Regions from separate parts of the Paenibacillus sp. FSL W8-0426 genome, predicted to be linked through region 1. Evidence: a T-box and tRNA genes for the amino acid it is inferred to sense, from the RefSeq annotation. Region 1 holds a T-box; the other regions hold tRNA genes.

The links. The T-box of region 1 lies ahead of tyrS (tyrosine--tRNA ligase). A T-box ahead of a tRNA ligase gene usually reads a tRNA of that ligase, here a tRNA-Tyr.
Region 2: it encodes a tRNA-Tyr, which carries the amino acid that the T-box ahead of tyrS (tyrosine--tRNA ligase) is inferred to sense. The anticodon was not compared.
Region 3: it encodes a tRNA-Tyr, which carries the amino acid that the T-box ahead of tyrS (tyrosine--tRNA ligase) is inferred to sense. The anticodon was not compared.

What each region holds. Positions count from the first base shown of each region.
Region 1 covers NZ_CP150203.1:4,142,778-4,146,028, forward strand. Annotated here, with positions in the region: gene MKY59_RS18420 (ABC transporter permease subunit) at 1-157, opposite strand, end outside; gene tyrS (tyrosine--tRNA ligase) at 579-1,841, opposite strand; T-box leader at 1,978-2,204, opposite strand; gene MKY59_RS18430 (DUF4375 domain-containing protein) at 2,287-2,850, opposite strand; gene MKY59_RS18435 (YdiU family protein) at 3,025-3,251, opposite strand, start outside.
Region 2 covers NZ_CP150203.1:403,275-406,525, reverse strand. Annotated here, with positions in the region: tRNA gene MKY59_RS01950 (tRNA-Gly) at 489-559, opposite strand; tRNA gene MKY59_RS01945 (tRNA-Pro) at 573-646, opposite strand; tRNA gene MKY59_RS01940 (tRNA-Leu) at 653-731, opposite strand; tRNA gene MKY59_RS01935 (tRNA-Arg) at 745-821, opposite strand; tRNA gene MKY59_RS01930 (tRNA-Gly) at 827-901, opposite strand; tRNA gene MKY59_RS01925 (tRNA-Leu) at 909-996, opposite strand; tRNA gene MKY59_RS01920 (tRNA-Lys) at 1,007-1,082, opposite strand; tRNA gene MKY59_RS01915 (tRNA-Trp) at 1,100-1,173, opposite strand; tRNA gene MKY59_RS01910 (tRNA-Tyr) at 1,183-1,268, opposite strand; tRNA gene MKY59_RS01905 (tRNA-Phe) at 1,280-1,352, opposite strand; tRNA gene MKY59_RS01900 (tRNA-Asp) at 1,540-1,617, opposite strand; tRNA gene MKY59_RS01895 (tRNA-Thr) at 1,628-1,703, opposite strand; tRNA gene MKY59_RS01890 (tRNA-Val) at 1,709-1,784, opposite strand; tRNA gene MKY59_RS01885 (tRNA-Glu) at 1,805-1,876, opposite strand; tRNA gene MKY59_RS01880 (tRNA-Ala) at 1,886-1,961, opposite strand; tRNA gene MKY59_RS01875 (tRNA-Ile) at 1,996-2,072, opposite strand; rRNA gene rrf (5S ribosomal RNA) at 2,112-2,228, opposite strand; rRNA gene MKY59_RS01865 (23S ribosomal RNA) at 2,304-3,251, opposite strand, start outside.
Region 3 covers NZ_CP150203.1:5,863,685-5,866,935, reverse strand. Annotated here, with positions in the region: rRNA gene MKY59_RS26595 (23S ribosomal RNA) at 1-474, shown strand, start outside; tRNA gene MKY59_RS26590 (tRNA-Asn) at 593-668, shown strand; tRNA gene MKY59_RS26585 (tRNA-Ser) at 672-760, shown strand; tRNA gene MKY59_RS26580 (tRNA-Glu) at 780-851, shown strand; tRNA gene MKY59_RS26575 (tRNA-Val) at 914-989, shown strand; tRNA gene MKY59_RS26570 (tRNA-Met) at 1,006-1,079, shown strand; tRNA gene MKY59_RS26565 (tRNA-Asp) at 1,107-1,184, shown strand; tRNA gene MKY59_RS26560 (tRNA-Phe) at 1,279-1,354, shown strand; tRNA gene MKY59_RS26555 (tRNA-Thr) at 1,376-1,451, shown strand; tRNA gene MKY59_RS26550 (tRNA-Tyr) at 1,456-1,541, shown strand; tRNA gene MKY59_RS26545 (tRNA-Trp) at 1,550-1,623, shown strand; tRNA gene MKY59_RS26540 (tRNA-His) at 1,648-1,720, shown strand; tRNA gene MKY59_RS26535 (tRNA-Gln) at 1,727-1,801, shown strand; tRNA gene MKY59_RS26530 (tRNA-Gly) at 1,808-1,882, shown strand; tRNA gene MKY59_RS26525 (tRNA-Cys) at 1,892-1,965, shown strand; tRNA gene MKY59_RS26520 (tRNA-Leu) at 1,974-2,052, shown strand; gene MKY59_RS26515 (methyltransferase domain-containing protein) at 2,242-3,069, shown strand.

The DNA of each region.
Region 1 (3,251 bases):
GGGCCGGATTGTAATTTTTGAACGCAATCTGGATGCCGTACATCGGTCCGTAATGGAAAATGAGGAAATACAAAAATGCCGGCGCAATGAACAGATAGAGCTCCCAGTTTTTCCAGACCTTCTTCCATCGTTTCTTGTTGATCTTGGCCCTGTTCAGGACCTCCTGCCGATGGATCGGATTGACTTCCTGCACGCCGGATCGCCTCCTTCTGTTTACATGTCAGCTTTGCTTGCGCACCTTCATGTTAACGATAGTGGATCATGCTTTTTTTCGTAAACATGTGATTTTAGCGCATCCCCCACCCTTGATGCATCAACGCTTCCCGTCGTTGCGGCATCATTTTGACCATTGGTGAATGTGTTGTTTTCGCGCAAAAGGAAGCGGTTACAATTTTCCGAAGTGGAAAAATGGCAATTGAAAGAATGCGGAGTTGTTGATCTAGATGGCGATGATTTTACATTGCGCCGATAATAATGAACGTATAGCGACAGGTTATATCACATAAACAAAACATGAATAAGACGTAACAAAGGCCATGTTCCCAATGGAACATGGCCTCAGCACATGCATCGAATGCTTACCCTTGCAGCTTCACAAGGCTGTAATTCTTTTTGCCTTTGCGGATAATGATAAACTTGCCGCCGATGGCATGCTCTGCCGAAATGGTGAAGTCGAGCTCGGTTACTTTCTCCCCGTTCATGGAGATGGCACCCTTCGTGATGTCTTCGCGGGCTTGGCGTTTGGATGGCTCCAGGCCCAGATCCACAAGCCAGTCAACGATGTTTTTCGCCTCGCCGTTGGTTTCGAACGTTGGCATTTCCTTAAAGCCTTGCTCGATCTCGTCCGCTGTCAGCGAGCGAATGTCGCCGCTGAACAATGCGGCGGTAATGCGCTTGGCTTGTTCCAGCATTTCTTCGCCATGCACGAAACGGGTCATTTCTTCGGCAAGCGCCTTTTGCGCCTCGCGTTTGTGCGGCTCGGTTTCCACTTTTTCCGCCAACGCTTCGATTTCTTCTTTGGACAAGAACGTAAAGTATTTCAAGTATTTGATGACGTCGCGATCATCGGTATTCGCCCAGAACTGGTAGAATTCGAACGGCGTCGTTTTGTTTGGATCCAGCCAGATCGAGCCCCCGGCCGATTTGCCGAATTTCGTTCCGTCCGCTTTGAGCATCAGCGGGATGGTCAAACCAAACGCTTTGGCATCAGGGCCTTCTTTTTTGCGGATCAGGTCAAGACCGCTTGTAATGTTGCCCCATTGGTCGGAACCGCCGATTTGCAACTGCACGTCTTCGTTCTGGAACAAATGCAGGTAATCGAGCGATTGCAGGATCTGGTACGAGAATTCCGTGAAGGAGATGCCGCCTTCCAGTCTGCTCGCCACGACATCCTTCGCAAGCATCGTGTTCAGGTTGAAGTTTTTGCCGTAGTCGCGCAGAAATTCGATCACATTGATTTTGTGCGTCCAGTCGTAGTTGTTCACCAGGCGTACCTGATTGTCGCCTTCCGTAATGAACAATTTTTTCATCTGTGCCGTCAAGGCGTTTACGTTCTCCTGCACCTGTTCCAGCGTTTGCAAGGAACGTTCGGACTGGCGCCCGCTCGGGTCGCCGATCGTGCCGGTTGCGCCGCCGATCAGAATGACCGGACGATGCCCTGCTAATTGGAAACGCTTGAGCATCATGAACGGAATAAGATGTCCGATATGCATGCTGTCGCCGGTAGGGTCAACGCCGCAGTACAGCGAAATGGATTTCGATTCGACCAGCTCGCGCAGGCCCTCCGCATCCGTTTGCTGGTTAATGGCATCGCGCCATTGCAGTTCGTCCAAAATATTCAACACAAACAACCCCTTTTCTAAAGTTAAAGAAATCATGAATACGCGTGATGAAGACACACTGCGCAGAACTTTGCCACGGCAAGCTACCTGTCCATGGCCAAAAAACAAAAAAATCGCCACCCGGTCTGCACGCAGACACAGGGACGATTGAATAACCGTGGTACCACCCAGTTTGCATGAACAGCCCGACGTTGCACGCTGCCCATACCACTTATGACGAAATAACGTTCGCCAAACCCGCTTGGCATTACCCAAGATACTCCAGAGTGTACTTCGCAGTCCTTGTATGTGTCAGGTTCCATCAACCCCTGACTTTCTGGAAACAGGGACAAAGCTGCTACTGCGCTCCTTCAACGTAATTCATGTTTCAGATTATAGACAGTATATCCGAACGTTTGAACGTTTGCAAGCCGTTTTCCTCAATGGAATGTTGCCATACCAAGTATTATGGAACAGCGATTTTCAACGTTCTGGCGTAATGTTCATACGCCTTGGGGGCAATTTGGCTTTCTCCGTTCCAGAACTCTTGATCCAGCGTATCCAACTGCTGCTCCTCCTGGTCCGTCAGAAACCGGGGGATATCCCACAGTTCCGTCAGGCGTTCATCGTTCTCCAGATGTCGGATGCAATCGAAACAAGCGTTCACGTATGTTAGCTCGTCTGCGGCTCCGATCGTTTGCAGCGCACGAACCGCATGGACCAGCGCTTCCTCCCCCCAATTGCAAAAAAACTGCACAAAACCGCCGTTGAACACATCCGCCTCCAGCAGCCACAATGCGGCGATTTCCTGTTGTTCTGGCGTGAGGTCGCCCCATCCCCGTGCGGAGTTGTTTTTCAAGCTTACGAAAGCGATGGCATAGTCGTACCACAAATCATGTATATCGTTATTGTCCAACAGAATGATCCCTCCCCAATAGAGAACCACATCTTTATCGTCCAGTTGTCGTTCGTACACCTCGCTGCCCCGTTCATGGATGCGAACGACAAATCCCTGATCGGATACCTTCACACAAGGGGCGCCATCTTCCCGAAATGTCGAAAATCTGCGATTGACATAACCCTCCATCTGTTCACTAGGAAAGTCCGTGAAATCCGAATAACGCTAATACCTCCTCCCGGAACCGGGACAAGCTTCGCAGCTCTGGCAAACGGCTTCCTCCCTCCAAGCTATCCGCCTCGTTCGTTAGGTACCGCAGAACGTGCGATAGTTCGGGTCGCAAGCCATGGGTGCAGCGGCGTACTCCGCCTGTTCGGAACTATGGGCATAGGGATTCTTCAACACGGCAAGCAGCTTGTTCATCACGCTGTAATCGCCATGCTGCTCTGCGCGCTCCAACGCTTCCTCCACCCGATGATTGCGCGGAATGACCGCAGGATTGGTCTTGCTCATCTGTTCGCGCACGGCCTCCG
Region 2 (3,251 bases), 3.2 Mb from region 1:
AAAAAAAGCCCTTGCAGCGCAAAAGCTTTTTTGTGTTTTAAATATAAGTTGGGTGATGGTCGAAGTCTATGGTTGTCAAACGTACACAAGATCGAGAAAAGGACCCGCTCGTCTAAATGCGAAGCAGATCCTTCTTGCATTAATTTAAAAACAGACCATTAAGAGACGACGAATTGGACTACTATTGGGGTTCCAGGATCGAGCGCTTCGCCTCCAGGAATCGTGGCATTCTTAAATACTTCTACATTTCTTTTTGCGTTTATAATATGTTGTTCCACTCTTTAGGAGGATCGGGCGAAAATCAGAACTGTGGATGGGCCGGTACAGATACCGAAATCTAGGATGTGGAATTGAATATTCCTCCCTGGTCGGCATCGCTCCGAGGATTGAGGATACGGCATACCGCGGGCACGCTGCTTCGAGATCAGTATGTCGAAATTTAAGCAAAGAAAAAACCCTTGTCGCACAAGGGTCTCAAAAAAAGTTTAAGCGGGTGATGGGAATCGAACCCACGCTACCAGCTTGGAAGGCTGGAGTTCTACCATTGAACTACACCCGCATCCTATAAAAAATCGGGATGACACGATTTGAACATGCGACCCCCTGGTCCCAAACCAGGTGCTCTACCAAGCTGAGCTACATCCCGAAAACATACCGGTGAGAGGACTCGAACCTCCACGGTTTCCCACTCGATTTTGAGTCGAGCGCGTCTGCCATTCCGCCACACCGGCTTATTTAATTAAATGGCGCGCCCTGAGAGATTCGAACTCCCGACCTTTTGATTCGTAGTCAAACGCTCTATCCAGCTGAGCTAAGGGCGCATATTTGGAGCGGACGACGGGAATCGAACCCGCGACCCTCGCCTTGGCAAGGCGATGCTCTACCGCTGAGCCACGTCCGCATATGATTGGTGCGGTCGAGAGGACTCGAACCTCCACGGGGGGTTAGCCCACACGGACCTGAACCGTGCGCGTCTGCCAATTCCGCCACGACCGCATAATATAACTGGTGAGCCATGAAGGACTCGAACCTTCGACACCCTGATTAAAAGTCAGGTGCTCTACCAACTGAGCTAATGGCTCTTACTAAAAAAATTCTCTGGCAGGGGCAGCAGGAATTGAACCCACACTAACGGTTTTGGAGACCGCTGTTCTACCTTTAAACTATGCCCCTATAAAATAATGGTGGAGGCTGATGGATTCGAACCACCGAACCCGTACGGGAGCAGATTTACAGTCTGATGCGTTTGGCCACTTCGCTAAGCCTCCACAATATAAGGTGGCTCGGGACGGAATCGAACCGCCGACACGAGGATTTTCAGTCCTCTGCTCTACCGACTGAGCTACCGAGCCATATTCGTTTATAAAGATAAAAGCGGAATTGACAAACCCAATACCGAATTGCCATCCCTGATGAATATTCAAAGTGACGGAACCGACGAGATACTCTCACTTCGTTCGAGACTGCGCAGCTTATGCTTTCGAAGTGAATGCTTCGACGAACCCATTTACGGATTCTCATCCCTGATGAATATTCAAGTGGCGGAACCGACGGGATTCGAACCCGCGATCTCCTGCGTGACAGGCAGGCATGTTAGGCCAACTACACCACGGTTCCAGGCACTAAATGGTGCCGGCGAGAGGACTTGAACCCCCAACCTACTGATTACAAGTCAGTTGCTCTACCAGTTGAGCTACACCGGCGTATATGGTGGAGGCTGAGGGGATCGAACCCCCGACCCTCTGCTTGTAAGGCAGATGCTCTCCCAGCTGAGCTAAGCCTCCACATTCTTAGAAAGTTGCTATGACCCGTAGGGGATTCGAACCCCTGTTACCTCCGTGAAAGGGAGGTGTCTTAACCCCTTGACCAACGGGCCTTGATATAATGGTGGAGCCAAGCGGGATCGAACCGCTGACCTCCTGCTTGCAAGGCAGGCGCTCTCCCAGCTGAGCTATGGCCCCATAATATGTAGGATTTATTGATTTGTAAGTTAAATGGTGGGCCCTGGTGGACTCGAACCACCGACCTCACCCTTATCAGAGGTGCGCTCTAACCAACTGAGCTAAGGGCCCAAGCAAATAAGGCGAAAAAAAAGCCCCTTAAGGGGTTTCGCTTGGCGACTTCCTACTCTCCCAGGACCCTGCGGTCCAAGTACCATCGGCGCTAGAGGGCTTAACGGTCGTGTTCGGGATGGGAACGTGTGGAACCCCTCCGCCATCGCCACCAAACGATTTTTCAGTTCAGAGATTGCTCTCTGAAAACTGGATTCGAAACGAAACTTGCGATCTTAGAACCTGCATTTCTTGGATAAGCCCTCGACCGATTAGTACTGGTCAGCTCCATGCATTGCTGCACTTCCACCCCCAGCCTATCTACCTCGTCGTCTTCAAGGGGTCTTACATACTGGGAAATCTCATCTTGAGGGGGGCTTCACGCTTAGATGCTTTCAGCGCTTATCCCGTCCGTACATAGCTACCCAGCGGTGCTCCTGGCGGAACAACTGGTACACCAGCGGTACGTCCATCCCGGTCCTCTCGTACTAAGGACAGCTCCTCTCAAATTTCCTACGCCCACGACAGATAGGGACCGAACTGTCTCACGACGTTCTGAACCCAGCTCGCGTACCGCTTTAATGGGCGAACAGCCCAACCCTTGGGACCTACTTCAGCCCCAGGATGCGATGAGCCGACATCGAGGTGCCAAACCTCCCCGTCGATGTGGACTCTTGGGGGAGATAAGCCTGTTATCCCCAGGGTAGCTTTTATCCGTTGAGCGATGGCCCTTCCATGCGGTACCACCGGATCACTAAGCCCGACTTTCGTCCCTGCTCGACTTGTAGGTCTCGCAGTCAAGCTCCCTTATGCCTTTGCACTCTTCGAATGATTTCCAACCATTCTGAGGGAACCTTTGGGCGCCTCCGTTACTCTTTAGGAGGCGACCGCCCCAGTCAAACTGCCCACCTGACACTGTCCCCGTACCCGATTAGGGCACCAGGTTAGAACCTAGATACGATCAGGGTGGTATCCCAACGGTGCCTCCACACAAGCTGGCGCTCATGCTTCTCAGGCTCCCACCTATCCTGTACAGATCGTACCCAAATTCAATATCAAGCTGCAGTAAAGCTCCATGGGGTCTTTCCGTCTTGTCGCGGGTAACCTGCATCTTCACAGGTATTAAAATTTCACCGGATCTCTCGTTGAGACAGCGCCCAAGTCGTTACGCCATTCGTGCGGGTCAGAATTTACCTGACA
Region 3 (3,251 bases), 1.7 Mb from region 1:
ATCGCTCAACGGATAAAAGCTACCCTGGGGATAACAGGCTTATCTCCCCCAAGAGTCCACATCGACGGGGAGGTTTGGCACCTCGATGTCGGCTCATCGCATCCTGGGGCTGAAGTAGGTCCCAAGGGTTGGGCTGTTCGCCCATTAAAGCGGTACGCGAGCTGGGTTCAGAACGTCGTGAGACAGTTCGGTCCCTATCTGTCGTGGGCGTAGGAAATTTGAGAGGAGCTGTCCTTAGTACGAGAGGACCGGGATGGACGTACCGCTGGTGTACCAGTTGTTCCGCCAGGAGCACCGCTGGGTAGCTATGTACGGACGGGATAAGCGCTGAAAGCATCTAAGCGTGAAGCCCCCCTCAAGATGAGATTTCCCAGTATGTAAGACCCCTTGAAGACGACGAGGTAGATAGGCTGGGGGTGGAAGTGCAGCAATGCATGGAGCTGACCAGTACTAATCGGTCGAGGGCTTATCCAAAAAATGCAGGTTCTAAGTCGCAGATTTCGTTTCGAATCCAGTTTTCAGAGAGCAATCTCTGAGTGAAAAACGGGTACATCAGTTGATGTGCGGATCGTTTTTCAATACAAAACAATATTCCCTGATAGCTCAGTTGGTAGAGCACTCGACTGTTAATCGAGTTGTCACAGGTTCGAGTCCTGTTCGGGGAGCCATATGGAGAGGTGTCCGAGTTGGCCGAAGGAGCACGATTGGAAATCGTGTAGGCGCCAAAAGCGTCTCGAGGGTTCGAATCCCTCTCTCTCCGTTCTGATTTTTAAATGCAAGGCCCGTTGGTCAAGGGGTTAAGACACCTCCCTTTCACGGAGGTAACAGGGGTTCGAATCCCCTACGGGTCATGTTTATCCAAAAGACTTGATTTTATCATTGATTATATGATATGATCATAAATGTCTTGTTCGGAGGCTTAGCTCAGCTGGGAGAGCATCTGCCTTACAAGCAGAGGGTCGGGGGTTCGAACCCCTCAGCCTCCACCATATACTTTTTTAACGACGCGGGGTGGAGCAGCCCGGTAGCTCGTCGGGCTCATAACCCGAAGGCCGCAGGTTCAAATCCTGCCCCCGCAATTGAACTTATTTTAAATAAGGGATCTTGGAACCGTGGTGTAGTTGGCCTAACATGCCTGCCTGTCACGCAGGAGATCGCGGGTTCGAATCCCGTCGGTTCCGCCATTTTCTTTCAAACATTGAGGAAGCTGTTCACTAAATCTGCTGTAAGGCACTGACGCCTGGATAAAGTGCAACGTTTCAAGATTAACTTTATTATGGCTCGGTAGCTCAGTCGGTAGAGCAGAGGACTGAAAATCCTCGTGTCGGCGGTTCGATTCCGTCCCGAGCCACCATTGAATCTAATAATCGAATATGCCGGTGTAGCTCAATTGGTAGAGCAACTGACTTGTAATCAGTAGGTTGGGGGTTCAAGTCCTCTCGCCGGCACCATTGTGGAGGCTTAGCGAAGTGGCCAAACGCATCAGACTGTAAATCTGCTCCCGTACGGGTTCGGTGGTTCGAATCCATCAGCCTCCACCATTGCTTTTAGGGGCATAGTTTAAAGGTAGAACAGCGGTCTCCAAAACCGTTAGTGTGGGTTCAATTCCTGCTGCCCCTGCCAATTCTTTATTAATTATGTATTATGGCGATCGTGGCGAAGTGGTTAACGCACCGGTTTGTGGATCCGGCATTCGGGGGTTCAATTCCCCTCGATCGCCCTCTAGTGGGGATTAGCCAAGCGGTAAGGCAACGGACTTTGACTCCGTCATGCATAGGTTCAAATCCTATATCCCCAGCCATTATTTGCGGACGTGGCTCAGCGGTAGAGCATCGCCTTGCCAAGGCGAGGGTCGCGGGTTCGATTCCCGTCGTCCGCTCCAATAGAATATGGCGCCATAGCCAAGTGGTAAGGCACAGCTCTGCAAAAGCTTTATCCCCAGTTCGAATCTGGGTGGCGCCTCCAGTAAATATGCCGGCGTGGCGGAATGGCAGACGCGCTCGACTCAAAATCGAGTGGGAAACCGTGGAGGTTCGAGTCCTCTCGCCGGTATTCAGTATTAAGAAAACAGTCCAGTAGAGATTACATCTAATGGGCTGTTTTTTTGTTTATCTATATGCTTACAAAATGAAATGATTAGGTGGGAGTACAGTGCCGGATTTGCATACAGAACACGATTATTCACAATTATTATTTGACCTATCTCTTTGGGAAGAAGCCTGGAGAAAGAGAAAGGCGTCCATGCCTCCCAGGAAAGGGAGCTATCCGTTCGATACGGAGGAAGCCTTTGAACGGTGGGCCAGAGAATACCACCATCAGTCGTTCACGGAAGAAGGCAAACAACGTTCTGGTCGCATTATGGGCTGGATTGAGAATCAGGGCGTCGAATATAAGGGGTTAACGATACTGGATGTCGGCGCCGCCTCAGGTGCGTTCAGCATACCATTCGCGGAAAAAGGAGCAACGGTTACTGCTGTTGAACCTTCGCATTTTCTGACCGCTTTGATGAAAGAAACCATTCCTGCCGAATTAAGATCCAGGATCGACATTGTGTCGGAACGTTTTGAGGAATTGTCCATTCAGGACAAAGGCTGGGAAAAGAAGTTCGATTTGGTGTTTGCCTCCATGTGTCCAGCCATGTCCGACTGGGAGACGGTGGAACAAGCCATCCTCTGCGCCAGGCAATATGTGTATATCAGCACGATGGCGGCTCCACGCGAGCACACCCTAATGGATGAGTTGAAAGAGGTGTTGGGGGTAAAATCGACATTCAGAGCAGGAGATATGGCATACATCCAACAGCTTCTATATTTGAAGGGATATTCTTATACGAGCATTATCACCAAAGAAACGACTACGTTGGAGATGCCGTTGGAGGATGTCGTGCATAAGCTGCCGGAATGGCTCAAAACGTACAAGCTGCCAACGGATGAACAGACTCTGCGACTTGCTGAAGAGCACATTAGAAAGACATTTCCGGATGGCGTCGTCACGTTTACGCGGGGAGGACGATTCGGAAAAATATTGATTCAACTCGATCAACCTCAGATGAAAACTGTACGGAAATAAGCATGAAGTTACGAGCGGTTGTTCATATAATAGTATGATCAGAAAAACCAAGAGGGGCAGTGGAAGCTGCCCCTTTTGCATGCATGGTTCCGAGGTATACCTTGTACCCTTTCACGAAATGGATTCTCCCCATAAATAACAGACCACCCCCCTTGTAGTGCGCCTTCAAACAGGTCTTTAGA